4 regions of the Kitasatospora misakiensis genome follow, and region 1 is predicted to be linked to each of the others. Evidence: riboswitches for the same ligand, from Rfam matches in the RefSeq annotation. Region 1 holds a riboswitch; each other region holds the start of a gene.
What was found. A riboswitch is a leader RNA that binds a small molecule or an ion and turns the genes downstream of it on or off. The one in region 1 is predicted to bind cyclic di-AMP.
Positions count from the first base shown of each region.

Region 2: it holds a riboswitch for cyclic di-AMP, as region 1 does, so the genes downstream of both, ACFP3U_RS20220 (LysM peptidoglycan-binding domain-containing protein) here and ACFP3U_RS26185 (transglycosylase family protein) in region 1, are expected to answer to the same signal.
Region 3: it holds a riboswitch for cyclic di-AMP, as region 1 does, so the genes downstream of both, ACFP3U_RS03770 (C40 family peptidase) here and ACFP3U_RS26185 (transglycosylase family protein) in region 1, are expected to answer to the same signal.
Region 4: it holds a riboswitch for cyclic di-AMP, as region 1 does, so the genes downstream of both, ACFP3U_RS10095 (glycoside hydrolase family 16 protein) here and ACFP3U_RS26185 (transglycosylase family protein) in region 1, are expected to answer to the same signal.

Region 1 is NZ_JBHSOF010000040.1:15,050-22,645, reverse strand. It holds gene ACFP3U_RS26200 (sugar ABC transporter permease) at 1-553, shown strand, start outside; gene ACFP3U_RS26195 (glycoside hydrolase family 13 protein) at 587-2,293, shown strand; gene ACFP3U_RS26190 (LacI family DNA-binding transcriptional regulator) at 2,319-3,338, shown strand; gene ACFP3U_RS26185 (transglycosylase family protein) at 3,536-4,840, opposite strand; cyclic di-AMP (ydaO/yuaA leader) riboswitch at 4,827-4,987, opposite strand; gene ACFP3U_RS26180 (hypothetical protein) at 5,342-7,495, shown strand.
Region 2 is NZ_JBHSOF010000026.1:19,777-27,372, reverse strand. It holds gene ACFP3U_RS20245 (NAD(P)/FAD-dependent oxidoreductase) at 1-309, opposite strand, end outside; gene ACFP3U_RS20240 (Ppx/GppA phosphatase family protein) at 738-1,679, opposite strand; partial or broken gene ACFP3U_RS20235 (DUF501 domain-containing protein) at 1,808-2,347, opposite strand; gene ACFP3U_RS20230 (FtsB family cell division protein) at 2,319-2,819, opposite strand; gene eno (phosphopyruvate hydratase) at 3,017-4,303, opposite strand; gene ACFP3U_RS20220 (LysM peptidoglycan-binding domain-containing protein) at 4,629-5,339, opposite strand; cyclic di-AMP (ydaO/yuaA leader) riboswitch at 5,342-5,493, opposite strand; gene ACFP3U_RS20215 (cytochrome P450 family protein) at 5,736-7,022, opposite strand; gene ACFP3U_RS20210 (SDR family NAD(P)-dependent oxidoreductase) at 7,314-7,596, shown strand, end outside.
Region 3 is NZ_JBHSOF010000002.1:415,230-422,825, reverse strand. It holds gene ACFP3U_RS03780 (NYN domain-containing protein) at 1-542, shown strand, start outside; gene ACFP3U_RS03775 (C40 family peptidase) at 748-1,791, shown strand; cyclic di-AMP (ydaO/yuaA leader) riboswitch at 2,184-2,336, shown strand; gene ACFP3U_RS03770 (C40 family peptidase) at 2,347-3,510, shown strand; gene ACFP3U_RS03765 (C40 family peptidase) at 3,789-4,829, shown strand; gene ACFP3U_RS03760 (hypothetical protein) at 5,066-6,013, shown strand; gene ACFP3U_RS03755 (glycosyltransferase 87 family protein) at 6,010-7,434, opposite strand.
Region 4 is NZ_JBHSOF010000009.1:74,866-82,461, forward strand. It holds gene ACFP3U_RS10085 (IclR family transcriptional regulator) at 1-295, shown strand, start outside; gene ACFP3U_RS10090 (hypothetical protein) at 738-1,211, shown strand; gene ACFP3U_RS10095 (glycoside hydrolase family 16 protein) at 1,333-2,667, opposite strand; cyclic di-AMP (ydaO/yuaA leader) riboswitch at 2,668-2,831, opposite strand; gene ACFP3U_RS10100 (MoaF-related domain-containing protein) at 3,166-3,495, shown strand; gene ACFP3U_RS10105 (alpha/beta hydrolase) at 3,575-4,723, opposite strand; gene ACFP3U_RS10110 (phosphotriesterase family protein) at 5,082-5,996, opposite strand; gene ACFP3U_RS10115 (carboxymuconolactone decarboxylase family protein) at 5,993-6,499, opposite strand; gene ACFP3U_RS10120 (DUF4865 family protein) at 6,517-7,122, opposite strand; gene ACFP3U_RS10125 (TetR/AcrR family transcriptional regulator) at 7,179-7,596, opposite strand, start outside.

The sequences.
Region 1 (7,596 bases):
CGCCGTCTCCCGGATGCGCTTCCCCGGCCACCGGCCGCTGATGTGGTCGCTGCTGGTCACCCAGATGTTCCCGATCGCGGTGCTGATCGTGCCGATGTACACGATCCTCTCCCAGCTCGACCTGCTGGACAGCTACCTCGGCCTGATGCTGGTCTACTCGACCACCACCGTGCCGTACTGCGCCTGGCTGCTGAAGGGCTACTTCGACACCATCCCGGTGGAGATCGACGAGGCCGGCCGGGTCGACGGGCTCACCCCGTTCGGCACCTTCTGGCGGCTGGTCCTGCCGCTCGCCCGCCCGGGCCTGGCGGTGGCCGCGTTCTACTCCTTCCTCACCGCCTGGGCCGAGGTCGCCTTCGCGTCGACCTTCATGCTCAGCTCCGACAAGTACACGCTGGCCGTCGGCCTGCAGACCTTCGTCAGCGAGCACGACGCCCAGTGGAACCTGATGGCCGCGACCGCCGTTCTGATCGCGATCCCCTCCTCGGTCCTCTTCTACCTGGTGCAGCGTCACCTGGTGACCGGGCTGACCGCCGGCGCCTCGAAGTCCTGACCGCTCCTCCTCTAGTCCCAAGGGATACCGTCCATGACCCAGAACCTGGCCGACACCTCCCGGCCCGCCGCCGACGCCACCGCTCACGAGGCCGGGGCCGGCGCGGACAGAGGCTGGTGGCGGGACGCGGTCATCTACCAGGTGTACCCGCGCAGTTTCGCGGACTCCAACGGCGACGGCATGGGCGACCTGCCCGGCATCCGCAGCCGCCTGCCCTACCTGCGCGACCTCGGCGTGGACGCCGTCTGGCTCTCGCCGTTCTACGCCTCCCCGCAGGCCGACGCCGGCTACGACGTCGCCGACTACCGGGCGGTGGACCCGATGTTCGGCACCCTGCTGGACGCCGACGGCCTGATCCGCGACGCGCACGCGCTGGGCCTGCGGATCATCGTGGACCTCGTCCCCAACCACTCCTCCGACCAGCACGAGTGGTTCCAGCGCGCGCTCCGCGAGGGCCCCGCGTCCCCGCTGCGCGACCGCTACCACTTCCGCCCCGGCAAGGGCGAGAACGGCGAACTGCCGCCCAACGACTGGGAGTCCATCTTCGGCGGACCGGCCTGGACCCGCACCGGGAACCCGGACGGCACCCCCGGCGACTGGTACCTGCACCTGTTCGCCCCGGAGCAGCCCGACTTCAACTGGGACAGCCCGGCGGTCGCCGACGAGTTCCGGTCGATCCTGCGCTTCTGGCTGGACATGGGCGTCGACGGCTTCCGCATCGACGTCGCGCACGGCATGGTCAAGGCCCCCGGCCTGCCCGACATCGGCGGCGCCGACCAGCTCAAGCTGCTCGGCAACGACGTCATGCCGTTCTTCGACCAGGACGGCGTCCACGAGATCTACCGCAGCTGGCGGAGGATCCTCGACGAGTACCCGGGGCAGCGGATCGGCGTCGCCGAGGCCTGGACCCCGACCGTCGAGCGCACCGCCAACTACGTCCGCCCCGACGAGCTGCACCAGGCCTTCAACTTCCAGTACCTGGGCACCTCCTGGGACGCCGCCGAGCTGCGCGCGGTGATCGACCTGTCGCTCGGCTCGATGCGCCCGGTCGACGCCCCCACCACCTGGGTGCTCTCCAACCACGACGTCACCCGGCACGCCACCCGGTTCGCCAACCCGCCCGGCCTGGGCACCCAGATCCGCACCCCCGGCGACCGCGCGCTCGGCCTGCGCCGCGCCCGCGCCGCCACCCTGCTGATGCTGGCCCTGCCCGGCTCCGCCTACGTCTACCAGGGCGAGGAGCTCGGCCTGCCGGACGTCACCGACCTGCCCGACGAGGTGCGCCAGGACCCGTCGTTCTTCCGCCAGGCCGGCCAGGACGGCTTCCGCGACGGCTGCCGGGTCCCGATCCCGTGGTCCGGCACCGAGGCCCCGTACGGCTTCGGCCCCGCCGCCGGCGGGCCGTCCTGGCTGCCGCAGCCCGCCGAGTGGGCCGCGCTCAGCGTCGAGGCGCAGACCGGCGACCCGACCTCCACCCTGGAGCTGTACCGCTCCGCGCTGGCCCTGCGCCGGGCCACCGCCGACCTCGGCGCCGGCCGCGAGGTCGAGTGGCTGGACAGCCCGGAGGGCACCCTGGCCTTCCGCCGCGGCTCCTTCGTCTGCACCGTCAACGCCACCGGCGCCCCGGTCCGGATACCGGTGCCCGGCCGGCCGCTGCTGACCTCCGCCGACGCCGACCCCCGGGTGGCCGACGGCCAGGCGGTGCTGGCCGCGGACAGCACCGACTGGTGGGCGGTCTGACGTGGTTGCAATAGGCTCTGGGACCGTGACTACGGCGCGACTCTCAGACATCGCGGCGCAGGCGGGGGTCAGCGAAGCCACCGTCTCCCGCGTGCTCAACGGCAAGGCGAACGTCTCGGCCGCCACCCGGCAGACCGTGCTGGCGGCGCTCGACGTGCTCGGCTACGAGCGGCCGACCCGGCTGCGCCAGCGCAGTGCCGGGCTGATCGGGCTGATCACCCCGGAACTCAGCAACCCGATCTTCCCCGCGCTGGCCCAGGTCATCGAGCAGGTGCTGAGCCGGCACGGCTTCACGCCGGTGCTCTGCACCCAGACCCCGGGCGGCTCCACCGAGGACGAACTGGTGGAGATGCTGGTCGACCGGGGCGTGGCGGGCATCGTGTTCGTCTCCGGCCTGCACGCCGACAGCACCGCCGACCACGACCGCTACGCCCGGCTGGCCGGGCGCGGGGTGCCGTTCGTGCTGATCAACGGCTACAGCGAGAAGATCGACGCGCCGTTCATCTCGCCGGACGACCGGGCCGCGATGTGGATGGCCGTCCAGCACCTGGCCGAACTCGGCCACGAGCGGATCGGCCTGGCCGTCGGGCAGCGGCGGTACGTGCCGGTGCTGCGCAAGATCGAGGGCTTCACCGCGGCCCTGCGGGAGGTGCTCGGGTACACGCCGGAGCAGGCCGAGGAGCTCGTCCACCACACGTTGTTCAGCGTGGAGGGCGGGCACGCGGCGGCCGGGGCGCTGCTCGACAAGGGCTGCACGGCGATCGTCTGCGGCAGCGACATGATGGCGCTCGGCGCGATCCGGGCGGTCCGTCAGCGGGGCCTGTCGGTGCCGCAGGACGTCTCGGTGGTCGGCTTCGACGACTCGCCGCTGATAGCGTTCACCGAGCCGCCGCTGACCACCGTCCGCCAGCCCGTGGAGGCGATGGCCACCGCGGCCGTGGACGCCCTGCTGGAGGAGGTCGGCGGGAACGCCGTCCAGCGCGGGGAGTTCATGTTCCAGCCGGAGCTGGTGATGCGCGGCTCGACCGGCGCCCGCGCGCGCTGAGGACAGACCACGAGGGCCCGGGGAGCGACATGCTCCCCGGGCCCTCGGCGTTCCCGCTCAGCCCTCCTGGGCGATCGGGCCGTCCGGAGCCCGGGCATGCCGCGGCCCCCGGGTAGCGAGCGACTGCTCCCCGGGGGCACGGGCCTGGCGGTGGTGCGGTCCTACCGGCGGTGCGCCGGTCGGACCGGTCAGACCGGTCAGACCCGGCCGGCGAAGTCCGGCGCGAAGTTGGCGACGGTCTGGACCCGCACGCCCACGCTCGGGTTGGCGGCCTCGATGTACTTGCCGTCGCCGGTGTAGAGCGCGACGTGGTAGACGCCGGAGTCCTGGCCGTTGTTGGACCAGAACAGCAGGTCGCCGGCCTTGAGGGCGTCCAGCGAGACGTGGGTGGACGCGGCGGCCTGGTCGGCGGCGACGCGCGGGACGGAGATGCCCGCGGCGCGCAGCGCGGCCTGGGTCAGGCCGGAGCAGTCCCAGCCGCCGTTGCCGGTGCCGCCGTAGACGTAGGCCTGGCCGACCTTCGACTGGGCGAAGGCGACGGCTGCGGCCATGCTGCCGGTGGCGGCGGCCGGGGCCGGGGTCTCGGCCTTCGCGGCGGGCTTGGCGGCCGGCTGGCCCTGGGCCTTGTCCTGGGTCACGGCGGACGCGTCGGTGGCGGTGGCGGTGCCGTTCTGCGCGCCCTTGGCACGGTTGAACCAGTCGAAGCCCTGGCCGGACTGGTCGGTGGCGGAGGCCTGGGTCTTGGTGTGGTCGCCCAGGGTCAGGTGCTGGCCCGGGTAGATGGTGTGCGGGCCCTTGGTCAGGGTGGCGCGGTTGAGCTCGTACAGCCGCTCCCAGCCGCCCTGGACGCCGTTCTTGTCGGCGATGGAGGACAGCCAGTCGCCGGCGACCACGGTGTAGTCCCCGGTGGCCTGCTGGCCGTCCTGCTGGCGCCACTTCTGCCAGTCCTGGCCGCCGGAGCGCTGCTGGGCGGCGTCGGCGGAGGGGGCCTTGGCGGCGGGGGCGGCGGGCTGGGCGGCCGGGGCCGGGGCGGCCGGCTTGGCAGCCGGGGCCGGGGCCGGGGCGGCGGGCTTGGCGGCGGTCGTGGTGTCCACGGCGGCCGGGGTGCCGCCCTTGGTCAGACCGGCCTGGATCGAGCAGACCGGCCAGGCGCCGGGGCCCTGGACGGCGAGCACCTTCTCGGCGATCGCGATCTGCTGGTCCTTGGTGGCGAGGTCGGCGCGCGGGGCGAACGACGTCCCGCCGAACGCGGCCCAGGTGGAGTTGGTGAACTGGAGGCCGCCGTAGAAGCCGTTGCCGGTGTTGATGCTCCAGTTGCCGGTGCTCTCGCACTGGGCGACCTTGTCCCAGGTGGCGACGGAGGCGGCCGAGGCGGTGCCGGCGGTGAGGCAGGGGATGGTGAGGCCGATGCCCGCGACGCCGAGGGCGGCGATCGCGCGACGGGTACGGCCGGACAGACGGGTGCCGTTGGTGTGCAGCATGAAGACGTGGTCCTCTCCCACGCCTGCGAGGTGAGCTGTCGGATTCGGGCCGGAGTTGCCCGGCCGCGCTGTGGACGCGGCTTCACCCCTAGCCCGGGTCCGGTCCGAGGACCGGTCCTGGGCGAACTACCTGTGGTTCCCCCGCTCCTGCCGTGGTGCAAATTGCACTGCCAGCACGCCCGACGGCAGGACTCGGCGTTGCGAACGAGCTGGGTCCGTGTGGCCACGAACGGGAGCACGTTAAGCAGAGGCGAGTTCAAACCGCAAACATGTGTGACGGTCGTCACGGTTTACGAAAACCGTGCTGAGAGGCTGTCCTTCATGATCAGAAATGACCGATTTCCGGTAACGCCCGTCCTGGTCAACACAACTGCCTATGCTTCAGAACGTCGGCAGCGCGCCGACGCCGCCGCAGCCGTCTGGGGGGAGGGCTACGCACCGATGGGCAGTGACGAGGAGCCGGACGCCGCTCGACCGGCCGCCCGGCCGCGCGGAGCGCATCGCCGGGCAAAACACCGCAGAGTGGACATCCCGCCCGAACTACCCCGAACTCCCGTAAGCCGTCGCGGATTACTGCGCTGGCTCGCCGTCGGCACCGCCTTCGCGGCGATCAGCGGCGAGGAGATCCTGCGCCGCTCGCTGACCGGGGAGACCCGGCTGGTCACCCCGGCCGCCGTGGTCGGGACGCCCCCGGCCGGAGCGGCCGGCCCGATGGGCCCGGGCGGCGGCCACGGCGCCGCCCCGCCGGGCGGCACCGGAGCCCCGGGCGCCGGACCCCCCGAGCAGCCCGCCCCCGCGCCCACCGTCGACCAGGGCGGCCGCCGCTGGTCCGACCGGGCCGGCTGGGGCGGCGGCCCACCCGGCCCGCGCAGCGCCGTGCGGATCACCGACAAGGTCCTGCTCGACACCGACGCCGAGGTCGGCTCCCTGCTGGTGGAGCCGGGCGGCAGCCTCACCTTCGCCGCCGACCGCACCCTCACCCTCGCCGCCGCCGGCAACGTCGAGATCCGCGGCACCCTCGCCCTCGCCCCCGACGGGGACCACACCCACACACTGCGCTTCCCCGGCGTCGACGAGAAACGCTTCAAGGGCGACGGCATGACGGTGGTCGACACCGACGTCGGCCTCTGGGTCACCGGCGCCGGCTACCTCCGGCTGGACGGCGCTGCCAAGACCGCCTGGGTCCGCGCCGACCGCGACCTCAAGGCCGGCGACACCGTCGTCAACCTGGCCGCCCCGCCCGCCGGCTGGCTCCCCGGCGACGAACTGGCCGTCACCCCGACCGGCCCGCCCGACCAGGACGGCTTCGCCGCCCGCTACGACCTCGTCACCCTCCGGTCCGTCAGCGGAACCACCGTCACCCTGGAGACCCCGCTCAAGCACCCGCACCCCCGGGTCGCGGCCGGCGGAGGCGTCACCGTCGGCGCCGAACTGCTCAACCTCACCCGCAGCGTCCGGGTCGAGGGCACCGCCAAGGGCCGCGCCCACGTCCACCTCACCAGCTCCCGCCGGGCCGACGTCCGGCACGCCGCGCTGCGCTGGGTCGGCCCGCGCGCCGACACCAAGGAGACCTGGCGGGGCCCGGACGGCACCGCACCGGTCACCGCGCCGGTGCTCGGCCGGTACGGTCTGCACTTCCACCGGCTCGGCGACGCCACCCGGGGCACCGTCGTCGAGGGCGTGGTGGTCCGCGACGCCGGCAGCCACGCCTTCGTGCCGCACGCCAGCCACGGCATCACCTTCCGCAGCTGCGTCAGCCACGAGACCTGGGAGGACGCCTACTGGTGGGACGGCCCGCTGGACACCCGAACCCCCCAGCAGCCCTCCGACGACATCGTCTACGAGTCCTGCGTGGCCTCCCGTACCCTGCTCGAACCCAACCCCCGCGCCTACCGGCTGACCGGCTTCAACCTCGGCGCGGGCACCGGGGGCAAGGCCCTGGACTGCGTCGCGGTCGGCGTGCAGGGCGCCAACGGCGCCTCCGGCTTCGAGTGGCCGGAGAACAGCGAGGGCGTCTGGACCTTCCAGCGCTGCCTCGCCCACAACAACCTGCAGGACGGCATCTTCGTCTGGCTCAACGCCCAGCGGCACCACGTGGTCACCGAGTTCGCCGCCTACCACAACGGCGGCTGGGGCATCGAGCACGGCGCCTACCTCAACGACTTCGACTACACCGCGAGCGTGCTGTACGGCAACGCGGGCGGGGGAGTGGCGCTGCACGCGCTCGGCCGGGACAAGGGCAGCGTCTTCGACGGGCTGCTGATCGACGCGGCCGGGCTCAGCGACTTCGCGGTCTCCACCGCCCGGCACGAACTCGCCGGGGAGTCCGTCACCTTCAGCCGCACCCGGTTCACCGGCTACCGCCGGGCCGGGGTCGCCTTCCGGGCCGGGGCCGACGGCAAGCCGGACGACGTCCTGCTGCTGGACTGCGAGTTCGGCGGCAACGAGCTCTGGCTGGACCCGGAGGCCGGGGCGCCCAAGAACATCCTGCTGCGCCGGACCGGGTCGACCGAGGTGCTCAAGGTCCGCCGGGCGGGCGAGGAGGGCGACGCGCAGCCGAAGTGGAACGCCGCCGCCGCGCCGGTGCCGACCCTGGCCGGCCAGTCCCGGCCGGTGCAGGTCCCCGCGCTGAGACTGAAGGACGCGGCCGCGCCCACCACCAGGGTCGGGCGGTAGCCGTGCCGCCGCGCCGCGGGATCCGGTCACGCGGGTCGGCGAGCGGTAGTGCCGAGAGGGCCCGGAACGGGGTGACCGTTCCGGGCCCTCCGGCGAGGTGT
Region 2 (7,596 bases), on a different contig from region 1:
CTCGTACGAGTCGCCCGCCGAGGGCTGGATCGTGGCGATCTTGCGCTCGTGGTCCACACCGGTGACCGCACCGGTGAGCACCTCCGCGTTCTTCAGCGCGGTGCGCAGGGGCGCGACGAGGTTGCGGGGCGCGACGTTGCCGCCGGCCGCCTCGGGGAGGAAGGGCAGGTACGTCATGTACGACCGCGGGTCCACGACCGTGACGGTCGCTTCGCCGTAGCGCATCTTCTTGAGGATGCGCATCGCGGCATACAGGCCGACGTAACCACCGCCGACAATGAGGATGCGAGGACGCTCCGTGGTGCTCATATCCGAAAGTATCCAGCACCGTCCGGAGCAGCCTTCGTGAGCCCGCTCACAAGCGTCTGGACCCCCTCTGCTACACTTCGCGCCCCCGTTTCGGCCCCTCACCGGACACCTCACGGCCATGGCGACCCCCCGGTGAGCACGCCCGTACGAACGGCCCCGCTGAGCAGCAACGATCCGTGGCGGGGCCCGGTTCCCGCACAGGATTCCGATTTTCAAACCTCTGACGAACCGAAACCTGCGATCCAGCGGTTATCACGCCCAGCGAGCCTTCGGTCTCACAAATCGGACGGACCGGACCGCCCGGCCCACCGAAAGAGCGGATCCTCATGTGAAGAAATTCACGAACTTTTCCGCAGCGCCCCGGGCGCGCCCCGGCCCCGGGACCCAGGACGGGCCTCCGGGGCCGGGGAAGTAAGCCCCGTGCCTGGTCAGCGGGCGATACTCCAGGCGATGCCGTCCAGGATGTCGTGCTCGCTGACGACCACCTCGGCGGCGCCCGTCCGCTCCATGATCTCCAGCAGCTCCAGCGCGCCCGCCGCGATCACGTCCACCCGGCCCGGGTGCATCGACGGGATCGCCGCCCGCTCCGCGTGGGTGGCGTGCAGCAGCCGGTCGGTGATCTCGGCGACCCGCTCGCGGGAGATCCGGGAGTGGTGGATCGCCTCGGAGTCGTACCGCGGCAGGTCCTGGGCGATCGCCGAGATGGTGGTGACCGTCCCGGCCAGGCCGACCAGGGTCGCCGCGCCGGTCAGCGGGACGACCTCCTCGGCCCGGTCCAGCTCCGCCCGCACATGCGCCCGCGCCTCGGTGATCTGCGCCTCCGAGGGCAGCTCGGCACCGTCGAAGTGCCGCTCGGTCAGCCGGACGCAGCCGATGTCCACCGAGCGGGCGGCCCGGACGTCCTCGGCCCCGAGCACGAACTCGGTCGAGCCGCCGCCCAGGTCGAAGACCAGGTACGGGGCGGCGAACCGGCCCCCGGTCAGCTCCTTGGTGGCACCCACGAAGGAGAGGTGCGCCTCCTCCTCGCCGCTGACCACCACCGGCTCGACACCCAGGGCCGCCCGTACGCCGTCGACGTACTCGGCGCTGTTCTCGGCGTCCCGGGAGGCGCTGGTGGCGACGAAGCGGATCCGCTCCGGCCCCACCCCGAAACCGGAGATCACCTCGGCGTACTCCTTGCAGGCCGCGAAGGTGCGCTCCAGCGCGTCCGGGTGCAGCCGGCCGGTCCGGTCCACGCCCTGGCCCAGCCGGTTGATGATCATCCGCCGGTCGAGGTCGGTGATCGCCCCGGTCTCCGGGTCGAGGTCCGCGACCAGCAGCCGGATCGAGTTGGTCCCGCAGTCGATCGCGGCCACCCGGGTGGTGCTCATGCCTCGGCCTCCCCAGCCTCGTCCGGCTCCCGGGCCGCCCGCTTGGCGGCCCGCTCGGCGGTCTTCTGCTCCTTGGCCGCGATCACGGCCTCGTGGTCCTGCTCCTTGGCCCGGTTGCGGAGCACCCGCTCACCGGCGGCCTCGACCTCGGCGGCGGACACGCACGGGCCCTTGGCCCACCAGTCCTCCAGCATGCCGATCGCCTCGTCGCCGAGCGGGTTGACGCCCTCGCCGGCCGCCAGCGAGTGGCCGACCAGCACGTGCAGGCACTTGACCCGGTCCGGCATGCCGCCGGCGCTCGGGAAGCCCTCCAGCACCTCGATGGCGTCGCGGCGCGCGATGTAGTCCTCGTGCGCCTTCTGGTAGGCCGCGGCCAGCTCCGGATCCTCGGCGAGCCGGGCGGTCTGCTCCTTCATCACGCCGTCCGCCTCCAGGGTGCCGATCAGCGAGGCGGCCTTGGGGCAGGTCAGGTAGTAGAGCGTCGGGAACGGCGTGCCGTCCGGCAGCCGGGGGGCCGTCTCCACGACGTCCGGGTTGCCGCACGGGCAGCGGTGGGCCACGCCGCGCAGGCCGCGGGGGACCCGGCCGAGCTGCGCGGCGATGGCCGCGACGTCCTCGTCGGAGACGGTGGGGTGGTTCTCAGTGGTCATGGGAGGAGCTGTCTCCAGCGGGGGCGGGGGCGGGTGGTGAGGAAGGGGCGGACTGCGCCGGGGCGGCGGGGGCCGCGGGAGCGGTGGGGGGCACCGGAGCGGCGGCGGGCACGGGAGCGGCGGCGGGCACGGGAGCGGCGGCGGCGTCCACGGAGTCCCAGATGCTGGCGTACCAGGGCCGGGCGGCCTTGACCGGCCCGGCACCCGGGCCCTGCGCGGGCGGCGGCGCGCCCAGCGTGGACTTCGCCGGATCCTGGGCCGTCGGGTCCACCGCGATGTACGGGGTCTCCCCCGGCATCGCGTAGTGCAGCCTGGTCCTGGCCTGCGCCTTGACGTACTCCGGGTCCTGCCAGCGGGCCTTCTCCCGGCGCAGCTGTTCGACCTGCTGCCGGGCGTGCTCGGCCCGGGCGCGCTGCGCCGAGATCTCGGAGCGCTGCGAGATGAACTGCCGGGTCGGATAGGCCAGGATCGCCACCAGTGAGCAGAGCACGAGGACCAGGACGGTAGCCCGGCTCGTGAACCGAGGCCGGGCCGCCAAGCCCGGGATCCTCCAGCCTGCCATCTCCGGTGTCCCCTCCTGGTCGCGACGGTGCCCCGCCGTCCACCCTACGGGGTGAACGGCGGGGCACCGGTCAGGCGTGCGCTACCGGGCGCCCGGCACGGCCGGCCGGGCGCCGTCGGTCGGGCTCAGCCCTCGTGCTTGAACCGCGGGAAGGCGCCGCGGCCGGCGTACTCGGCGGCGTCGTCGAGGATCTCCTCGATGCGCAGCAGCTGGTTGTACTTGGCGACGCGCTCGGAGCGGGCCGGGGCACCGGTCTTGATCTGGCCGCAGTTGGTGGCGACGGCCAGGTCGGCGATGGTGACGTCCTCGGTCTCGCCGGAGCGGTGGGACATCATGCAGCGGTAGCCGTTGCGCTGGGCCAGCTCGACGGCGTCCAGGGTCTCGGTCAGCGAACCGATCTGGTTGACCTTCACCAGCAGCGCGTTGGCGGTGCCGGTCTCGATGCCGCGGGCCAGGCGGGCCGGGTTGGTGACGAACAGGTCGTCGCCGACCAGCTGGACCTTGTCGCCCAGCTTGTCGGTCATCGCCTTCCAGCCGTCCCAGTCCGACTCGTCCAGCGGGTCCTCGATGGAGACCAGCGGGTAGGCGGCGACCAGGCCGGCGTAGTACTCGATGAGCTCGGCCGAGGTGAGGCCCTTGCCCTCGAACTGGTAGGCGCCGTCCTCGAAGAACTCGGAGGCGGCGACGTCCAGGGCCAGCGCGATGTCCTTGCCCGGCACGTAGCCGGCCTTCTGGATGGCCTCGACGATGAGGTCGAGGGCCTCGCGGTTGGAGTCCAGGTTCGGGGCGAAGCCGCCCTCGTCGCCCAGACCGGTGGACAGGCCGCGCTCCTTCAGCACGCCCTTGAGCGTGTGGTAGACCTCGACGCCCCAGCGGACGGCCTCGGAGAAGGACTCCGCGCCGATCGGCGCGATCATGAACTCCTGGATGTCGACGTTGGAGTCCGCGTGCGAACCGCCGTTGAGGATGTTCATCATCGGGACGGGCAGGACGTGCGCGTTCGGGCCGCCCAGGTAGCGGAACAGCGGCAGGTCGCTGGCCTCGGAGGCGGCGTGCGCGACGGCCAGCGAGACGCCCAGGATGGCGTTGGCGCCGAGCGAGGACTTGTCCGGGGTGGCGTCCAGGTCGAGCATGGCCTGGTCGATCAGGCGCTGCTCGGTGGCGTCGTAGCCGACCAGCTCGGGGCCGATCTGCTCGATGACGGCCAGGACGGCCTTCTCGACACCCTTGCCGAAGTAGCGGTTCTTGTCGCCGTCGCGAAGCTCCAGGGCCTCGAAGGCACCGGTGGAGGCACCCGACGGGACAGCGGCACGGCCGGTGCTGCCGTCGTCGAGGCCGACCTCTACCTCGACCGTGGGGTTGCCTCGCGAATCGAGAATCTCACGGGCTACGACGACATCGATGGACGGCACGAGGCATCTCCTAGCGGAAGCAGGTTCGGCCGAAGGTGGGTGCGGTCGGCCGGACGATTGCGGAGTCGTTACGACCAGAGCCTAACCGCACGCGCTGTCCGGGCCACGTCCACCTCGACTCCGTCTCAGCGTGTGGCCGTGCTACGCACCGGTAGTTCACCTGGTTGCCCGCCCGGGGACGCCCGGATGTGGACGAAGCGGGCGGAATCGATCGGATCCGGACGGGCGCCGTCCGGTGCGGTTCGGTGTGGTCTGCTGCCGTGCGGTCCGCCGGGTGCTCGCGCGCGGCCGGGGCCGGCGCGCGGGCACCGCGGCGGGCCGGACGTCAGCCGAGGGCGAGGACCTGGCCCGGGACGATCAGGTCCGGGTCGCCGCCGACGGTGCCGCGGTTGCCGTCGTACAGGGCCTGCCAACCGCCCTGGACGCCCTGGGTGGTGGCGATCCCGGCGAGGGTGTCACCGGCGCGGACGGTGTAGCCGTGGCCGGCCTGCTGCTGCTGCGGCTGGGCCTGTGTGGCCTGCGGGGCCTGCTGGGCCTGCGACTTGGGGGCGGCGTGCTTCGGCCCGGCGGGCTTCGGGGCCTGCTGCTGCGGCTGTGCCTGCTGCTGCTGGGCGGCCGGCGCGGCGTCCGTCGAGGTGTCGACCGCCGCCGGGGCGCCGCCCTTGCTCAGGCCCGCCTTCTTGGAGCAGACCGGCCAGGCGCCCGGCCCCTGCGAGGCCAGCACCTTCTCGGCGACGGAGATCTGCGCCGCCTTCGAGGCCTGGTTGGCCTGCGGCGCGTAGGCGGTGCCGCCGAACGCCTTCCAGGTGCCGGAGGTGAACTGCAGCCCGCCGTAGAAGCCGTTGCCGGTGTTGATGCTCCAGTTGCCGCCGCTCTCACACTGGGCGACCGCGTCCCAGGTGGAGGCCGGGGCGGCCGAGGCGCCGGTGGCGGTGAGGATCGGCATCGCCAGTCCGACGCCGGCGACCCCGGCGACGGCGATGGCCTTCTCGGTCTGGGTGCGGCGACGGTGACGACCGGTTCCAACGAACAGCATGAAAGGTCCCTCTCCGCACGCCTGCGAGGTGAGCTGTCGGGTTCGGACCGGGAGGTGGCCCGGCCGCGCTGAGGCGGCTTCACCCCTAGCCGTGGGAGACGGCGCAAAGACCTGGTTCCCCCGCCCCTGCCCAGGGTTCTGGTCGGTTTCCGGTGACACGGCGGGCAGGACTCGGCGTTCCGCGCACGGGACTCGCTTCCGCGAGCTCCCCGGAGAGTAGACAGATCTTCAGAGCAATCACAAGCTCATATCGCCGATATCACATGGAAATCACGTCCCATGATGGATTGTCCACCAACCGAAGCGGTATGCCCGGGTTGATGGTGATTCAGACCCCTACGGACCGGCCTTCGGAGACTGCGCGTCAGCGTGTCGGGAGCAGCCGTCGAGTCCCCGTCAGTTGACCGGCGAGGGGTTCGAAAAGGTTGCGTCCGCTGTCCTTTCGGGCGTGAATTCCACCGGAAGTTCACGAAGCCCGCGCATGATCAGACCACCGCGCCAACGCAGTTCCTCCGGGTCCGCGGCGAGCCGGAGGTCCGGCAGCCGGGACAGCAGCGTGGTCAGCGCGGCCCGCCCCTCCAACCGCGCCAGCGGAGCGCCGATGCAGTAGTGGATGCCGTGCCCGAAGCCCAGGTGCGGGTTGTCCGTCCGGGCGAGGTCCAGGGTGTTCTCGTCCGCGAACCGCGCCGGGTCCCGGTCCGCCGCCGCCAGCACCACCAGCACCGGGTCGCCGACCGGGATCTCCACCCCACCGATGGTCAGCGGACTGGTCGCGAACCGCCAGGTGGCCAGCTCCACCGGGCCGTCGTAGCGCAGGAGTTCCTCGATCCCGGTCTCCAGCAGCGCGCTCTCGCCGCGCCCGATCGACTCCTGGAGCAGGGCTCGCTGCCCCGGGTTGCGCAGCAGCGCGTACACGCCGTTGCCGATCAGGTTGACCGTCGTCTCGAAGCCGGCGAAGAGCAGGATGAAGGCCATCGCCGCGGCCTCGTTCTCGGTGAGGTGCTCGCCGTGGTCACTGGCCCGGATCAGCCCCGAGATCAGGTCGTCGCCGAGGTCGGCGCGCTTGCGGTGGATCAGCTCCGCCAGGTAGGCGCGCATCCGCTTCACCGCCCGCCCCACGCCGCCGCGCTGGCCGCCGCCGTGTCGGATCATCATCCCGGCCCAGTCCCGGAAGTCGTCCTGGTCCTCGGCCGGTACGCCGAGCAGGTCGCAGATCGCGTAGATGGGGAGCGGGAAGGCGAACTCGTGGATGAGGTCGGCGGACCCGCGGGCCGCGAAGCCGTCGATCAGCCGGTCGGTCAGTTGCTGCACCCGCGGCTCGAAGGCCGCCACCCGGCGCGGGGTGAACGCCTTCGACACCAGGCGGCGCAGCCGGGTGTGGTCCGGCGGGTCGATGTTCAGCAGGTGCGTCATGAGGTCGGCCTGGCGCTCGCCCGGGATCCCGACCCGGCCGGTGCGGTGGGCCTGCTCGCTGTGGTGCACCGGGTTCTTGGAGAGGCGGCTGTCCGCGAGCGCCTGCCGGGCGTCCGCGTACCGGGTGACCAGCCAGGCCTCCACCCCGCTCGGCAGGGTGGTCCGGTGCACCGGCTCGTGCTCGCGCAGCCACGCGTACGCCGGGTAGGGGTCGGCGGCGAACTCCCAGGTGAACAGGGGCGGACGGGCGGAGGCGGGCTGAGCTGGCATGGGTCGACGGTATCCCGGGCGGGTCCGGGCCACCGCACCGTGGGCGCGGGGGCAGTGCGCGGGCGGTCGCATTTTGGGTGGTGTCGGTCGCGTTCCGGGTGGTGTCGGTCGCGTTTTGGGTGGTGTCGGTCGCGCCTCGTTCACACCGTCCGGTGATCGTGGGGAACGGGAGGCGTGAGCCTGGTCACCTGAGGGGTAATTCCTGTTGCGGAGGGTCAGGTCGTGCCTACGATCCTCCGCAAGATGTCCGTGGGCGCCGGTGCGGAGCCGCCCACAGGGAGGAGCAGGGCCATGCGGGTCACCGGTGCGGTCATCGTCGCGGTACTCGACGGCGGGTCGGGGGCGGACCTCGCTCGCCGGTTCACCGCGGCGGGAGCCGCCGGGATGCTGATCGCCGACCAGCGGAGCGGGGTCGCCGAGGACCTCGCCACCGAACTCGACCGCCCGGGCTGCCGGGTCGTCGGCGTGGGCGGTGACGTCCGCCGCCCCAGCGACGTCGCCGCCCTGGTCGACACCGCCGAGAAGCACCTCGGACCGATCGACCTGTTCTGCGTGGCCGGGCCGGGCGGCGAGC
Region 3 (7,596 bases), on a different contig from region 1:
CGGCGCAGGGCCTCCAGCGGGAGCTGGCGCTGCCGGTCTCCCAGATCCGCCCGGCGGACCTGGTGGAGGCGGTGGTGCCGGGCGCGGCCTCGCCGCACGACGTGGCGCGGCGCGGACTGGCCGAGGACGACCCGGCGCTGCTGGACCAGCTGCTGGCGATCCCGCAGGTCCATCTGGTGGTGGACGGCTACAACGTGACCAAGACGGGCTATCCGACGCTGCCGCTGGAGCAGCAGCGGATCCGCCTGCTGGGCGGGCTGGCGATGCTGGCGCAGCGCACCCAGGCGGAGGTCACCTGTGTGTTCGACGGCCAGGACCTGGACGTGCCGGTGATCATGGCGCCCCCGCGCGGGGTGCGGGTGCGGTTCAGCCGGACCGGGGAGACGGCGGACGAGCTGATCCGCCGGCTGGTCCGGGCGGAGCCGCAGGGCCGCCCGGTGGTGGTGGTCTCCACGGACCGGGAGGTGGCGGAGGGCGTGCGGAAGGCCGGCGCGCGCCCCGTCGCGTCGGTGCTCCTGCTGAACCGGCTGGCCCGGCCGTAGCCGGTCGAGGTGTGACCGGAATGACGGCTGGTCAGCGCCGGGATCGCGGTCTTGTGCGGGTTTCGTGAAGCCGGGGTGCGGAGGCCAGGTTCGCGCAATCGTGGGAGTGGCGCGAAACGTGGATCTTCACTAGGGTCTGGCGTCAAACCTATTTTCCGGATTCTCGCCCAATCGGGTGAGGCCATTGGAAGAAGGAGCGGGTCTCTTGGCCTCCCACCGCCGTCCCAAGCAGCCCAGCCGCGCGCGGGTCTCCGTGCTCACCGCTGCCGCTGCGACCGCGGTCGCTCTCTCCGCCCAGGTCGCCGCCCACGCAGCGCCGAGCCCGTCGCCGAAGAAGGACGACGTCAAGGCGCAGATCGACCAGCTGAACGAAGAGGCCGAGCAGGCCACCGAGAAGTACAACGGCGCCAAGGAGCGGGCCGACCAGCTGCGCAAGCAGGCGGACCAGCTCCAGGACCAGGTCGCCCGCGGCCAGGAGCAGATGACCCAGCTTCAGTCGGGGCTGGCCGAGGTGGCGGGCGAGCAGTACCGCACCGGCGGCATCGACCCGTCCGTCCAGCTGATGCTCTCCTCCGACCCGTCCGGATACCTGGACAAGGCCTCCAGTGTGCAGCAGGCCAGCTCCAGCCAGGCCGAGGCGCTCAAGGGCCTGCAGGACCAGCAGCGCCGACTCGACCAGCAGAAGTCCGAGGCGGCCGCCGTCCTGGCCTCGCTGGACAGCACCACCAAGGACCTGAACCAGTCCAAGGCCGAGGTCAACAAGAAGCTCAAGGAAGCCCAGGACCTGCTGAACTCGCTGAGCGCCGCCGACCGCGCGGCCGTGAAGGCGGCGCAGCAGCAGGCCGACCGCGCCTCGCGCGGCAGCGAGCGCACCGACCTGGGCAGCCTGCCGCAGGCCAGCGGCATGGCGGGCGCGGCCGTCGCCAACGCGATGAGCAAGCAGGGCTCGCCGTACGTCTGGGGCGCCACCGGTCCGACCACCTTCGACTGCTCCGGTCTGATGGTCTGGTCGTACGGGAAGGCCGGCGTCTCGCTGCCGCGCACCTCGCAGGCGCAGGGCAACTACGGCACCCGGGTGCCCTCGCTGGCCGAGGCCCAGCCGGGCGACCTGATCATCTACCGCGCCGACCGCAGCCACGTCGGGATGTACATCGGCAACGGCATGGTGGTGCACGCGCCGCACACCGGTGACGTGGTGAAGGTGATGAAGGCCGACGCCATGCCGATCAACACGATCCGCCGGGTCTGACGGGTCTGCCCCGGTTTCGACGGGTCCGGCGGGCTCTGACGGGTCTGACGGACCGCCACGACACGCGCGGGGACCGTTCTCCGAGCCTTGTGATCAGTGCCACCTCCGACGGGGGTGGCACTGGTGTTTCGATCGGCCGTTAGCCCGTCCGGGCGAAAATGATCAGCTCGATGTGGGCCCGTGATCACACTCGGTCATTTTCACAAGGGAACTTGGGTATTCTTCCGGCTTTTTTCTGACAAGGATTTGAACGGATCACGGTTCTATTACTAGGGTCGTGCCTCGAACCACGCACAGTCGATCACCCAGCCCGGGTGGCGGCGGGGTTCGCCGCCGAGTTCGCGAAGCAGCGGGGCGGGGCCGCAGGGGCCCGTCCGGACGAAGACCCAGCAGTCGGGGGTCCGCTGTGGAGCGGAGCCGGGGAACCACGTTCCTCCGGGGTGAATCGGCGCCAGGCCGCCCGCTCGCGCGGACGGTGAGGCGTCGTAGGGCACGCTTCCGCCCGAACCCGTCAGCTCACCCGGTAGGCGGATGAGGAAGAAGGAGTCCGCCTTCGTGGCGTCCCATCGTCGTCCCAAGCCCGCCGGCCGTGCCCGTGTCTCGATCCTGACCGGGTTGGCCGCCGCTGCCGTCGCCCTCTCCGCGCAGTCCGGCGCCCACGCCGACCCGGCCCCGACCAAGGACCAGGTCAAGGAGCAGGTCGACCAGCTCAACGAGCAGGCCGAGGTCGCGACCGAGAAGTACAACGGCGCCCAGGCCAAGCAGCAGGAACTGCAGAAGCAGGTCTCCGACCTGCAGGACAAGGTGGCCCGTCAGCAGGCCGTGGTGACCGAGGCGCAGGGCGGCCTCGCCGAGATCGCCGGCGAGCAGTACCGCACGGGCGGCATCTCGCAGACCGTCCAGCTGATGCTCTCCGCCAGCCCGGACAACTTCCTGAACCAGGCCGACGCGCTGAACCAGGCCGGTTCCACCCAGTCCGGCGCGCTGAAGGAGCTCCAGGAGCAGCAGCGCAGGCTGGACCAGGACCGCACCGAGACCCAGGCCAAGCTCGGCGAGCTGGAGTCCACCACCCAGCAGCTGAAGACCTCCAAGGAGGACGTCCAGGGCAAGCTGGCGCAGGCCCAGCAGCTGCTCAACACGCTCACCGAGCAGGAGCGCCAGGCCCTCCGCGCCGCCGAGGAGAAGGCCGCCGCCGAGGCCAAGGCGAAGGCGGACGCCGCGCAGGCCGAGGCCGCCAAGGCCGCCAAGGCGAAGGCGGACGCCGAGCGCGCCACCCGCGACACCAGCCGCAGCGACCTGAGCGCGCCGGCCGCCGCCGCTGCCCCGGCCGCCAAGCCGGCCGCGCCGGCCGCGCCCGCCGCCAACGGCTCGCGCGCCGCCGCCGCGATCGCCGCCGCCGCGAGCAAGCTCGGCGCCCCGTACGTGTACGGCGCCACCGGCCCGAACTCCTTCGACTGCTCGGGCCTCACCGGCTGGGCGTACGCCCAGGCGGGTGTGTCGCTGCCGCGCACCTCGCAGGACCAGGCCAACGCCGGTACCCGGATCGGCTCGGACATCTCCCAGGCCCAGCCCGGCGACCTGGTGATCTTCTACGCCGACCGCCACCACGTGGGCATCTACGTCGGCGGCGGCCAGGTCATCCACGCCCCGAAGCCGGGTGCGTCGGTCCGCTACGAGTCGGCGTCGAACATGCCGGTCAACTCCATCGTGCGCCTCTGACCCTCCGGTCGGCAGGCTCCCGGCAGGCCCGGTCTCCCCCGTGGGGGAGACCGGGCCCGCGGCTTTCCCCCGGTCATCGGGACGGCCGGCGGGCGAACCGATCTGATGTCCGATCAGTGCCTGAATATTCGGATTCGGAGGGGTTTGGAAACGGTTGCCCTGACTCGCTAACGTCTGCCACCGGACGCCCGCTTCGACAGCCGCCCGTACCGGAGCGGCGGCGGGCCCCGGCCCAGGATCGGAGCTGACGTCGCATGGCCGTGCACCGCCGTTCCCCGTTGTCAGGTGCGCATGCGCTCGCCCGGGCGCTGGTGCTCACCGCGGCGGCCACCACCGCGCTGGGCGTGGCCACCGCCGGCACCGCCCGGGCCGTTCCCGGCGCCCCCGACGCCCCGACGAACCGCAAGGACGTCAAGGCGCAGGTGGAGCAGCTCTACGACGAGGCCGAGCAGGCCTCCGAGCGCTTCAACGCCGCCCAGGAGGCCCAGCAGCGGCTCCAGCACGAGACCGGCACGCTGCAGCAGCAGATCGCGCTCTCCCAGGACGAGCTCAACCAGCTGCGCGGTGACCTGGCCACCGTGGCCGGCGCGGAGTACCGCGGCGGCGGGATGGCGCAGACCGTCCAGCTGATGCTCTCCACCGACCCGGCGGCCTACCTGTCCCGGGCCCGCACCCTCGACCAGGCCGCCGAGCGGCAGAACGAGACCCTGCACGACGTGCTGGGCCGTCAGCGGGTGCTCGACCAGCGCCGCGCCGAGGCCTCGGCCAAGCTCGCCGAGCTGGAGCAGACCCGCAAGGTGTTGGCCGACGGCAAGCAGCAGATCCAGCAGCGGCTCGCCAAGGCCCAGAAACTGCTCAACAGCCTCGGCGCCACCGAACGCGCCCGGCTCGCCGCCCAGGACGCCCGCGAGGCCGAGCAGCGCGCCACCCGCGGCACCGACCGGCTCGACCTCGGCACCACCCCGCCCGCCTCCGAGCGCGGCGGCGCGGCGCTGGCCGCCGCGGTGAGGATGATCGGCTCGCCCTACGTCTACGGCTCCACCGGGCCCAAGGCGTTCGACTGTTCCGGTCTGATGTACTACAGCTGGCGGCAGGCCGGAGTGACCCTGCCGCGCACCTCGCAGGCCCAGGCGTACGCCGGCCGGCGGGTCAGCATCTCCGAGGCACGACCGGGAGACCTGGTGATCTTCTACCGGGACATGCACCACGTCGGGATGTACGCCGGCGGCGGGGTGATCGTGCACGCCCCCTACCCGGGGGCCCGGGTGCGCTACGAGAGCGTCAACGCGATGCCGGTCTCGGGGGTGATCCGGCTCTGAGCCGCCCGGACCTCGCCGGCGGCCAAGGCCCGTCCCGGCGCACCGCCCTGCTGCTCGCGGCCGGCGGCCTCGCCCAGCTGTCGCTCCCCGGGGCCGGCCCGGCGCGGCCCGCCGCCGCGGCCTCGGACGACCACGCCGACGTCCTGGCGCTGCTCGCCGAGCGGGCCCGGGCGCTGACCGCCGGGCCGCCGCCGCTGCCGCTGCGCGCGGGCTACCGGAACCTGCTGCTCGGCCCGGTGGACGCGGCCGGCCGGTGCACCGCCACCGCCGAACTGACCGTCACGGTGACCGGGTACGACGAGCAGCCGGTGGTGCATCCGCGCCGGTTGACGCTGGTCCGCTCCGCCGTCGGCCGGCGGGTCGAGCACGAGGAGGGTGCGGGCGGGCCGCCGCCGCTCTGGGACCTCGGCGCCGTCCGGGCCGCGTCCGGCGCGCGCTGCCTGGTGCTCGGGGTGGACGGCGCGGACGCCGGGGGCCCGGTGGCGCTCGACGGGGCGGCCGCCGTCGGCGACCGGGCGGTGTCCGCCGTCGAGGCGCTCTGGGGCACCGCCTGGGCGGGCCGGCTGCTGCTCGAACTGCCCGCCACCGGGGAGCAGTTCGCCCGGCTGCTGGCGGAGGACCGGCCCGGCTGGTCGGAGCTGGCCGCGGTCACCGTCGCCGCCCCCGGTGCGCCGCTGCACACCCCGGCGGACCGGGTGCTGGTCAACCCGGAGGTGTACGCGCGGCTGAGCGACTTCGGCCGGCAGGTGGTGATCACCCACGAGACGATGCACGTGGCGACCCGGGCCGACACCCGGGCCTGGACGCCGCTCTGGCTCTCCGAGGGGGTCGCCGACTGGACCGGCTACCGCGACTCGGGCCGGTCGGCCCGGCAGATCGCCCCCGAGCTGGCCCGGGACGTCGCCGCCGGACGGCTGCCCGTCGCGCTGCCCGCGGACGCCGCCCTGACGGCCGGCGGGGAGGGCCTCGCGCAGGCCTACGAGCAGTCCTGGCTGGCCTGCGACCTGATCGCCCGCCGGTGGGGCCCGCAGCGGCTGACGGCCCTCTACCGGGCCGTCGGCGCGGCGGCCCCCGGGGCGGACCGGGAGGCCTGGCTGGACGGGCTGTTCCGGGACCGGCTCGGCCTCGGCCTGGCCGAGTTCACCCGCCTCTGGCTCGCCGAGGTCCAGAGCCTGAGTCGCTAACGTCGCTCGCTCGGGGCGGCCGTCGGCCGGTCGATGCCGTCCAGCAGGTCCTGCTCGTACGCGATGCCCGGGCGCACCGAGAACGCGGCGGCCGGCACCGGCTCGGGGCGGGTCATCACCACGGTGGCCGCGAGGCGCTCGGCGCGCCTGGTCGAACGCCAGAGCCGGACGCAGGACAGCACGGTGGCGACCAGCAGCAGCAGGTTGCGGACGGTCAGCACGGCGATCGCGCCGGGCTTGCTCGCGACCACGTCGCCGAAGACCAGCGGGAACTCCACCAGGGTCAGCGGGGTCGCGGCCAGGATCACCAGCGCCACCGGCCGCTGGCTGGTGCCGCGCACGGTCAGGCAGACCGCCGCCACGCCGACCAGCCAGACCAGGTACTGCGGGCTGATCACCCGGCTGGTCACGGTGAAGATCAGCAGCGCGGCGAGCGCCGCGTCGTACATGGTGGCCGCGTTGCGCCGCCGGGCGGTGAACCGCCAGAGCAGCAGCCAGCCGAAGCCGAGCACCGTGCCGGCCAGCATCACCTTGCTGACCAGCGGCACCCACGGCCCGAGCATCTCGACCGAGCCGTAGTTCATCATCACCTTGCCGTCCCAGCCCCCGGCGATCCGGGCGAAGTGGATCGGCAGCGCGCCGACCGACTCCACCTCGATGCCGCGGTCCTTCTGGAACGTCAGGAACTCGAAGGCGCCGTTCATCCCGGCCGCCAGCAGGAAGCCGATCGAGGCGGTCGCGGCGGCGGCGGCCGTCCAGGACCGCCGGGTGCGGCGGCCGGACGGGGTGCCGATGAGGCCGAGCAGCGGCCAGATCTTGACGATGCCGCCGAGGCCGAGCAGCAGGCCGCCGATCGCCGGGCGGCGGATCAGGGCCAGCAGGCCGGCCACCGCGATCGCGGTCACGATCACGTCGTAGCGGTTGTAGATCATCGGGCCGAGCAGGGGGACGCCGGCCACCCAGACCCAGGCGCCGGTCAGCGACCGGCCCTTGCGCAGCCCGGTGCGGAGCAGTAGGGCCATCGCGAGCGCGTCGGCGATCCCGCAGATCACCCAGAACGAGACCAGGTAGGACCAGGGCAGCAGACCGGGCAGCAGGATCACCAGGGCGGCGCCGGGCGGGTACTGCCAGGTGACGTCGTCCAGCGGGAAGGTGCCGGTCTGCAGCACCCCGTACCAGCCGTGGTAGATCAGCCAGACGTCGGCGGTGATGTCCCCGCCGGGCAGCCGCAGCACACCGGTCACCAGGAGCAGCAGCAGGGTCCGGGTGGCCACCCAGCTCGCGCCGAGCGCCAGGAGCGCGCCGGAACGGCCGGAGGGGCGCGTGGTGCGCTGCACGGGCTCGCGGCGGACGGCGAGCGCCGTGCCGGAGCCCTCGGCGCCGCTGGGTGTACCGGACTCGGTGGCCGGGGCCAACTCCACTGCGCTCCCTCGTTCGTCTCGGACGTCCCGTCGGCGGCGCCGCGCGACGGACGCCCGGGCGGTCCGGGCGCGTCGGGGCCGGGCCACCAGCGCGGGGCCGGGCCGGCCGCGCCGACCACCCAGGTAGTAGGACAGACCCACGGGTGGAACGGTTGCCCTGCG
Region 4 (7,596 bases), on a different contig from region 1:
CCTCGGCCCCAACCCGCTGCCCGCGCACACCCCGCACACGGTGACCGACCCGCAGGAACTGCTGGCCCAGCTGGCCGAGGCACGCGAGCGCGGCTACGTGGTCGACGACCAGGAGCAGGAGATCGGGGTGCGGTGCATCGCCCTCGCCGTCCCCGGGGCGCCGACCCCGACGGCGCTCTCCGTCTCCGGCCCGGAGGCCCGGATCAGGGCCCTGGAGGAGCAGGCCGGCACGGCGTCCCTGGTCCCGGTGATGCACGGGATCGCGGCCCGACTGGGGCAGGTCCTGGCGCCCTGACCGGCGGTCAACTCGGCGATCGGCCCGGCGGTCAACACCGCTCATGAGGAGCGGCGGTCCGGGCGGGGTGAGACATCGTCGGGCGTCGGGAGGCGTTTCGCGCACAGAAAGTCGCGCACAGAAAGTCGACGCGGTCGACGTCCTGTGCGGGAAACCGCCCCCGGGGTTCGCCCGTTCGAGCCACCCGAGGGCGGGTTGCCCCGGCCCCGGCGGGCCGGTCGGCGACGCTGGTGCGGACGCGGCCCGCGACGGCGCGGGGCGCCGGAGTCGGAGAGCAGGGTGAGCGGCGATGACCCGCAGCGGATCAGTTCGAGGTCTTCTCGGCAGATCGTTGGTGATGGGGTGCACGGTGGCGGTCCTGGCCGCCGGACAGGCGACCGGGGCGGTCTGTCCGCCGGACGAGAAGACGCCCGCGCCGGTGACCGGACCGGTGACTTCACCGGTGACCGATCCCGGGGCCGGGGATCCGGGAGCGGCCGCCGATCCCGCGGCGGTCACGGCCTCGGACTCCGACCTCTACGTCGTCCGGCTCGACCCGGACGCCGCCGCGCCCGGCGGCACCACCACGGTGCACGCCTTCATCGGCAATCTCGGCCCGGACCGGACCGCGTCGCCGTTCACCGTCGTGGTCACCCTGCCCGAGGGCGTCACCCCGGAGGTCCCGTACTTCCCGGAGAACTGCTACGAGTTCCAGAACGGCCACCGGGTGCGCTGCACCTTCCCGGCCGGCCTGCCGAAGTTCCGCAGCGCGACCGCGATCATCCCGGTCCGCCTCGCGACCACCGTCCCCGCGCCCGGCACGCTGACCGGGGGCTGGGTGGCGGTCCGCGGCGACGACGACCGGAACGAGGAGAACAACAAGCAGCCGTTCGAGATCCAGGTCGTCGAGACCACCGGTCCGCGTCCGGCCGTCTGACCTGCCGGCGGCCGGTGATCACCGCGGTTGGCGGTGGCCGACGATCGGCCACCGTCGCCCGCGGTGATCACCGGTGGACGCGCACCTACCGGTGGATGCAGATCTACCGGTGGACGCGGACTTACCGGTAGACCCGGACGTAGTCCGCGGCGAAGGTGATCGGCGCCGTGCCCTGGGGCGCGGGGTGGTAGTTCCCCGCGCTCAGGGACAGGTTGAGGATCAGGTACGCGGACCAGTTGGCGCCGACGCCCTTGCCGTCCGAGAACACCTTGACCCCGTTGACGTACCAGTCGACGGAGTTGGCGCCGTAGTAGGTGCCGATGGTGACCCAGCCGTCCTTGGCGATCGACTTGGCGTCGGTGTAGTACAGGTGGCCGGGGTTGACGTGGTTGGTCAGCTCCAGCAGGTTCGGGTTGTCGGTGTGGTACTCGAAGCTGTCGATCTCGCCGTGGCTGCCGCTGGTGCCGTTCCACGTCCACAGCGCCGGCCAGGCGCCGGTGCCGGCCGGGAGCTTGACCCTGGTCTCGGCGTAGTCGCCCGTCTTCACCTGGAAGCCCTCGTTGGAGTACTCGGTGGTGAGCAGCCCGGTGTCCCAGGACTGCTTGCCGTTCTCCAGCGTGTTGGCGCCCGGCTTGGCGGTGAAGGTCGCGACGCCGTTGGCGACCGTGACGTTGTTCTTGTTCAGCCAGTCGAGCTTGTTGTCGTCCGGGTTGTGGTTGCCGTAGTGGTAGGAACTGCTCCGGTCGCCGGTCCAGCGGGAGCCGTAGCCGATCGGGCCGCTGAACTCCTCGTCCCAGGTCAGCTTCTTGCCGGGGACGGGGCTGCCGGTGGCCGGCGTGGTCGGGCTCGGCGTGGCGGTGGGCGTGGGGGTCGGCGTGGGGGTCGGCGTGGGGGTCGGCGTCGGCGTGGGCGTCGGAGTGGGGGTCGGCGTCGGGGCGGGGGCCGGCGTGGCGGCGGAGACCACGAGCTGGCGGGACGGCAGGTTGTGCCAGGTGCCACCGGCGTCCTGCCAGAAGCCGAACTGGGTGTAGCTGCCGGCCGCCAGGGTGCGCGGGCCGGTGGTGATCGACAGGCCGCCCGGGCAGATCCGCGCGTTGGAGACGTTCCCGGGGAAGTCGAGGTTGTTCCCGCCCGCGTCGCGGACGCCGACGCCGACGGTCTTCGCGGTGAAGCAGGCGGAGGAGTGCAGGGTGAGCGAGGCGGTCGACGCCTTGCCCGCGACCATGGTGGCCGGGCCGAGCTTGTCCTGGGTGACGGTCGGCAGGGAGGCGGCCTGGGCGCCGGTCACGGACGGTATGCCGAGCAGTCCGCCGCCGGTGACGGCGAGCGCCCCGGTCGCGGCGAGGGCGGCGGTGCGGCCCCGGCGGGAGGGACGGGCGTGGCGGGGCACGGAGCGCCGGCCGAACGCCCGCGCGCTTCCGTCGGGCTGGGCGGGCTGCGGGGAGGAAGTAGGCATGGCAGTCCTCTGCGACGCCTACGAGGTGAGCTGTCGGGTTCGGGCGCTGAGGTAGCCCGGCCGCCCGGAAAGCGGCTTCACCCCTAGCCTCGGTCGCACGTCGAAGCGCACGGCCGGGCACTGACCTGGGTCCCCCGCTCCCGTCCGCGTGGTGCTCGATTGCCGGCCGGCGGGTGGACGGGACTCGGCGTCCCGACGGCGGGGCTCCGCTGCGGCGGAAGCCTCTTGCAGGCTAGGCAGACCGTCCGGGTACGGACAACCTTCCTGGGACGGTTGTCGCACAGCTCACACCGGTCACGCGGGTCACGCGCTGCGCTCCCTGCGCTCCGTCCGCGCCGTGCACAGGGCCGGGCTGGGCCGGGTGGACGCAGTGGCGGGGCCGGCGGGGAAACTCCGCCTTGGAGCCGGGGTGGTCGGATAGGTTGGAGATCCCTTCGGGTCCGGAACCGTCCGGGCCGCACCGATCGCCACGTCCAGCGACGAGGAGACCGCCCCACCATGACCGCGTCCCTGCCCGCCTTCGCCGGCCGTACCTTCCTGTTCCGGGTCGACAACGGCGCGGCCTTCCGCAACGCCTACTCGGCCGACGGCAAGCGGCTGCGCTGGGAGGGCCTCGGCGAGTCGGCGGGCCAGTGGGAGGACGTCACCCTGCACGTCGCCGAGATCGGCCCGCAGCTGTACTTCGTCAGCTGGACCGAGGTGAGCGGGATCACCGTCAGCCACGTCATGGACCTGGCCCGGATGACGGTCCGCGCGTTCTGGACGTACGAGGGCGAGGGCGGCCGGGTCGGCGAGCTGCACACCGGCACGCTGGAGCAGGTGGCCTGAGCGTCCGGTCCGGCCGGTAGGTCGGTACAGCAGGTAGGTCGGTCCGGCCGGTAGGTCGGTACGGTCGGGGCCTGCGCGGTCAGACCGCCTGGCCGGAGGCCGGGACGGTCAGGTGCTGCGAGATCCACTCCAGGGAGGACGGGAGCAGCTTGCTCCAGGTCTCGAAGTTGTGGCCGCCGGTCTCCAGCATGCTGTAGGACACCTTCATCGGGCTGCGCGTGGCGGCCACGAACGCCTCGGTCTCGCGGCGGTAGTTGCCGTCGCCCTCCCTGGTGCCGGCCAGCAGCACGGAGACCTTGGGCTGCGGCAGGTTCTGGAGGCGCCACATCAGGTCGGCCTCGTTGCGGCGCTGTTCGCTGCCCTTGAAGAGGTCCCCGGTGGTCGGGTCGTCGGCGGCCTGGTAGTAGCCGGAGAGCGAGACGGCGGTCGGGAAGACCTCGGGGTGACGCATCGCCAGCTTGAGGGCGCAGTAGCCGCCGGTCGAATTGCCCATGAACGCCCAGGACTGCGGGTCGCTGGAGACCCGGTAGGTCGCCTGGATGGCCGAGGGCACGTCCTTGGTGAAGTACGTCTCGGACTGCGGGCCGCCCGGGATGTCCTCGCACTCGGTGTCCTGCGGCAGCGCGGGCGAGGGGCGCACCAGCACCATCACGGTCGGCTGCATCCGCCCCTCCTGGAGCAGCTTCAGCGCCGCGCCCGGGTAGTTGAGGCGGGTGACCAGGTTCTTGGCGATACCGGGGAAGCCGGTGCTGACGATCAGCACCGGGAACTGCTTCTGCTCGTACTCGGGCTGGAAGTACTGCGGCGGCAGGTAGACGTACCCCTCGGTGGACAGGCGGGTGGTGGCGCCGTCGATCCGGACCTCGCGGATCTCGCCGGACTGCCTGGGTTCGCGGCCGAGTGCCCCGCCGCCCTTCACCTCGGCGTGGCCGATGGTCTCGACGCGCAGCCGGCCGGAGGCGTCCGCCTTGTTGTGGATGACCACCGGCCCGCTGTCGCCGGTGCCCAGCAGGTCGTCCCAACTGCTGTAGAACGCGAAGTAGTTGTTGGCCACCAGGCCGAGCGCGGCGAGCACGGTCAGCTGGGTGGCGAGCAGCGCGCCGATCCGGCCGAGGACCGCCTGCCAGCTCCGCTTCGACAGTCTCGGCCACAGCCAGACCGTCCCGGCCATCGCCGCGACGGCGATCAGAACGGTCAGCGCCAGCACCTTGTGGCTCGTCAGACCCATGTCGTATTTGCTCCCACGCCTCGTACTCCCCTCCCCCGAGGGAAGGACACCCGGGAGGGCCGCCCCGGTTCCCCCGTCCGCAGCGGAGCCGTCGCCGAGGCGCGACCACCCAGCCTAGCGGTCGCGGAGCGCCTCCCGTCCCCGCCGACCAGCGGTAACACCATCGGCCTGGAGGAGGAGAGGCGGACGGTTCGGGTGTGCTCGCGGCGGTCGGCCGGCCGGCCCGGGGTGGGCGCATGGGCTGCCGCGCCGTTCCCGGGCTGACAATTGACAGCTGACAGATATCAGCTGACAGATTTCAGATAACAGATAACAGATTCTGTCAGCTGTCAATTGTCAGCCGTCCGCTGCTCCCCGCTCAGCCCTGCCGCCACTCGGCCGCGAAGGCCCGGGCCGGGTTGGCGGTCAGGATGCGCTGCGGGAGGTCGGGGCCGAACTCTCGGGCCAGGCGGGGTACGAGGGCGGTGAGGAGATGGGTGGGGCCGGGGCTGTGCCGGGCGGTGCGGGTGGTGGTGTCGCCGCCGAGGAGCAACTGGTCGGCGCACCCGGCCTCGACCAGAGCCGCCACCGTGTCGAAGAGGTGGTGGTCGGTCGCGTGATTGGCGCGGGAGGGTCCGTCGAGCGCCACGAAGGCGCCACGGGCCGCGAGTTCGCGGTGCAGGCGGAGGTCCGGGTGCCGGTTGAGGTGGCCGAGGATCACCCGCCCCGGCGGGACGCCGTGCCGTTCGCAGAGCAGGTCGAGGACGTCGGGTGCGGCGGTGCCGAGTTCGTGGTGCACGGCGATCGGCGCGCCCGTGGCGTGGTGCGCCTCGGCGGCGGCCGCCATGACCTGCCGGGTGTGCGGGTCGAGGCCGTGGTAGTCGCCCGCCACCTTGATCAGTCCGGCGCGGACACCCTCGGGCGCACCGTGCAGCCGGGTGGTGAGCTCGGCGGTGAAGAACCCGGCGAGGCCGGCGTAGCGACGTTCGAGCTCCGCCGGGTCGTAGTGGACCGCCTGGTGGAGCCCGGTGGCCGCGATCACGTGGACCCCGGTCGCTCGGGAGAGTTCGGGCATCACGTCGGCCCGGCGCCCCATCCCGGCCGGCGTCCACTGGACGAACGCCCGGCCGCCGGCCGCCGCGTAGTCACGCAGCACCATCTCGGCGGCGGCGGGGTCGTCCAGCTCCTCACCGGGCAGCCGGGGGCTCCGAAAGAAGAGGTGGTCGTGGGCGTCACAGACACCGAGGAAGGCCGGATCGAGATCGCCGAGGACGGTCCGGACGGCGGCGCTCATACCGCTGCTCCCTCGGTGTCGAAGCCGGACGCGCCAGCGCCGTCGGACTCGGTTTCTGCCTCGGTCTCGGTCTCGGAGAAGGTGGCGGCTGCGACGCGCAGTCCGGCCAGCGCCTTGGGAACGCCGACATACGGCGCGAGGTGGACCAGAATCTCCGTGATCTCCGTCCTGGTCAGGCCGATCCGCAGGCTGTTGCGGACGTGGTCGGCGAGTTGCGGTTCCACGCCGCCGAGTGCGGTGAGCGCCGCGAGGTTGGCCACCTGGCGGTCCCGCAGGGCGAGCCCGGGGCGCTGGTAGGTGCCGCCGAACAGCGCTGTGACGATCCAGTCGGCGAATCCGGGCGCGAGGTCGTCGAGCGGGCCCAGGGTGTTCGACTGGGTCCGTGCGCCGGCGAGTTCGGCGAGCAGGGCGTGGCCGGCGGCCCGGTCCATCGGGGACGGAACGAGGCCGACGTCAACGGGCTTTTCAGCGAGGGGAGTTGTGGGGTGGGCTGCCGGGCGCATCGGGCGGGACGGTCCTTTCACCAGTGGCGACCGGCGGGCAGCCGGTCGAGTTCGGGGCTGGAGAGGTGGTGCACGCGGTACCGGGCGCCGGGCACGTCCTCCGGGGCGGCGGTGCGCCAGAGGGCGATCCGCAGCACTTCCCACCGGGCCGGGTCGACGGCGACGGCCGCGGTGTGCAGATCGGGATGGTCGGGCAGTTCGGCGAGGGCCCGTTCGACGGCCTCGGCCGGGTCGACGCCCTCCGGGAGGCGGGCCGTCAGCCGGGTGGCGGCCACGGGAGCGCCCGCGGCCGGGCTATCGGCAGTCGGGCCGTCGGCGGCCGGGCCTCGGTGGAGACCGGCACCGATCCAGTGCCGGACGGTGGGGCGGCCGAAGTCGCCGCTGAGGGCGCGGAATCCGGGGCCCCAGAGGAAGCTGTTCATCCCCTCGGCGGTGCGCCACAGGTAGAACGGCGCGTACTGGTTGACGGGCGAGCCGTCGAGGCCCCGTTCGCGCACCAGATAGGCCTTGAGCCCGAGGCCGGGGTGGTGGTCGAGCAGATGGCCCTTGGTGGCGATCCGTCGGTGGATGATCCCCATGTCGTAGTCGGCGGGGAAGGTGATCTCGTACTGCATCGCGTGCACGGCGGGCTCCCGGGAGAGGGCGAGGGCGGTCCGGTGGCGGGCGACGGGCGGGCGGCTCAGTCGCGGCGGTGGGCGGCGAGCAGGGCGAGGGCGCCGCGGACGGCCTGCTCGAAGGGCTCCGCGCTGTCGGCGGCGCGGGCGAGCACGTACCCGCCCTGGACGACCGCGACCACGGCGGCCGCGAGGTCGGCGGGCTCGGCGCCGGGCCGCAGCTCGCCGGCCGCCTGCCCTTCGGCGATCACCTCGGCGATCCGGCCCCGCAGCCAGCCGAGGGTCTCCTCGACGGGCGCGCGCAACCGGGGGTCGGCGACGACCTCCGGATCCTGGGCCATCCGGCCGATCCGGCAGCCGCGCAGGGCGTCGCGCTCGCGCCCCAGATAGGACGCGACCCGCTCGTAGGCGGTGCCCGGACCGGCGAGGTCGGCCTCGGCGAGGGCGCGCATCTGCTCGGCGCTGCGGCGCAGGGCCGCGGCG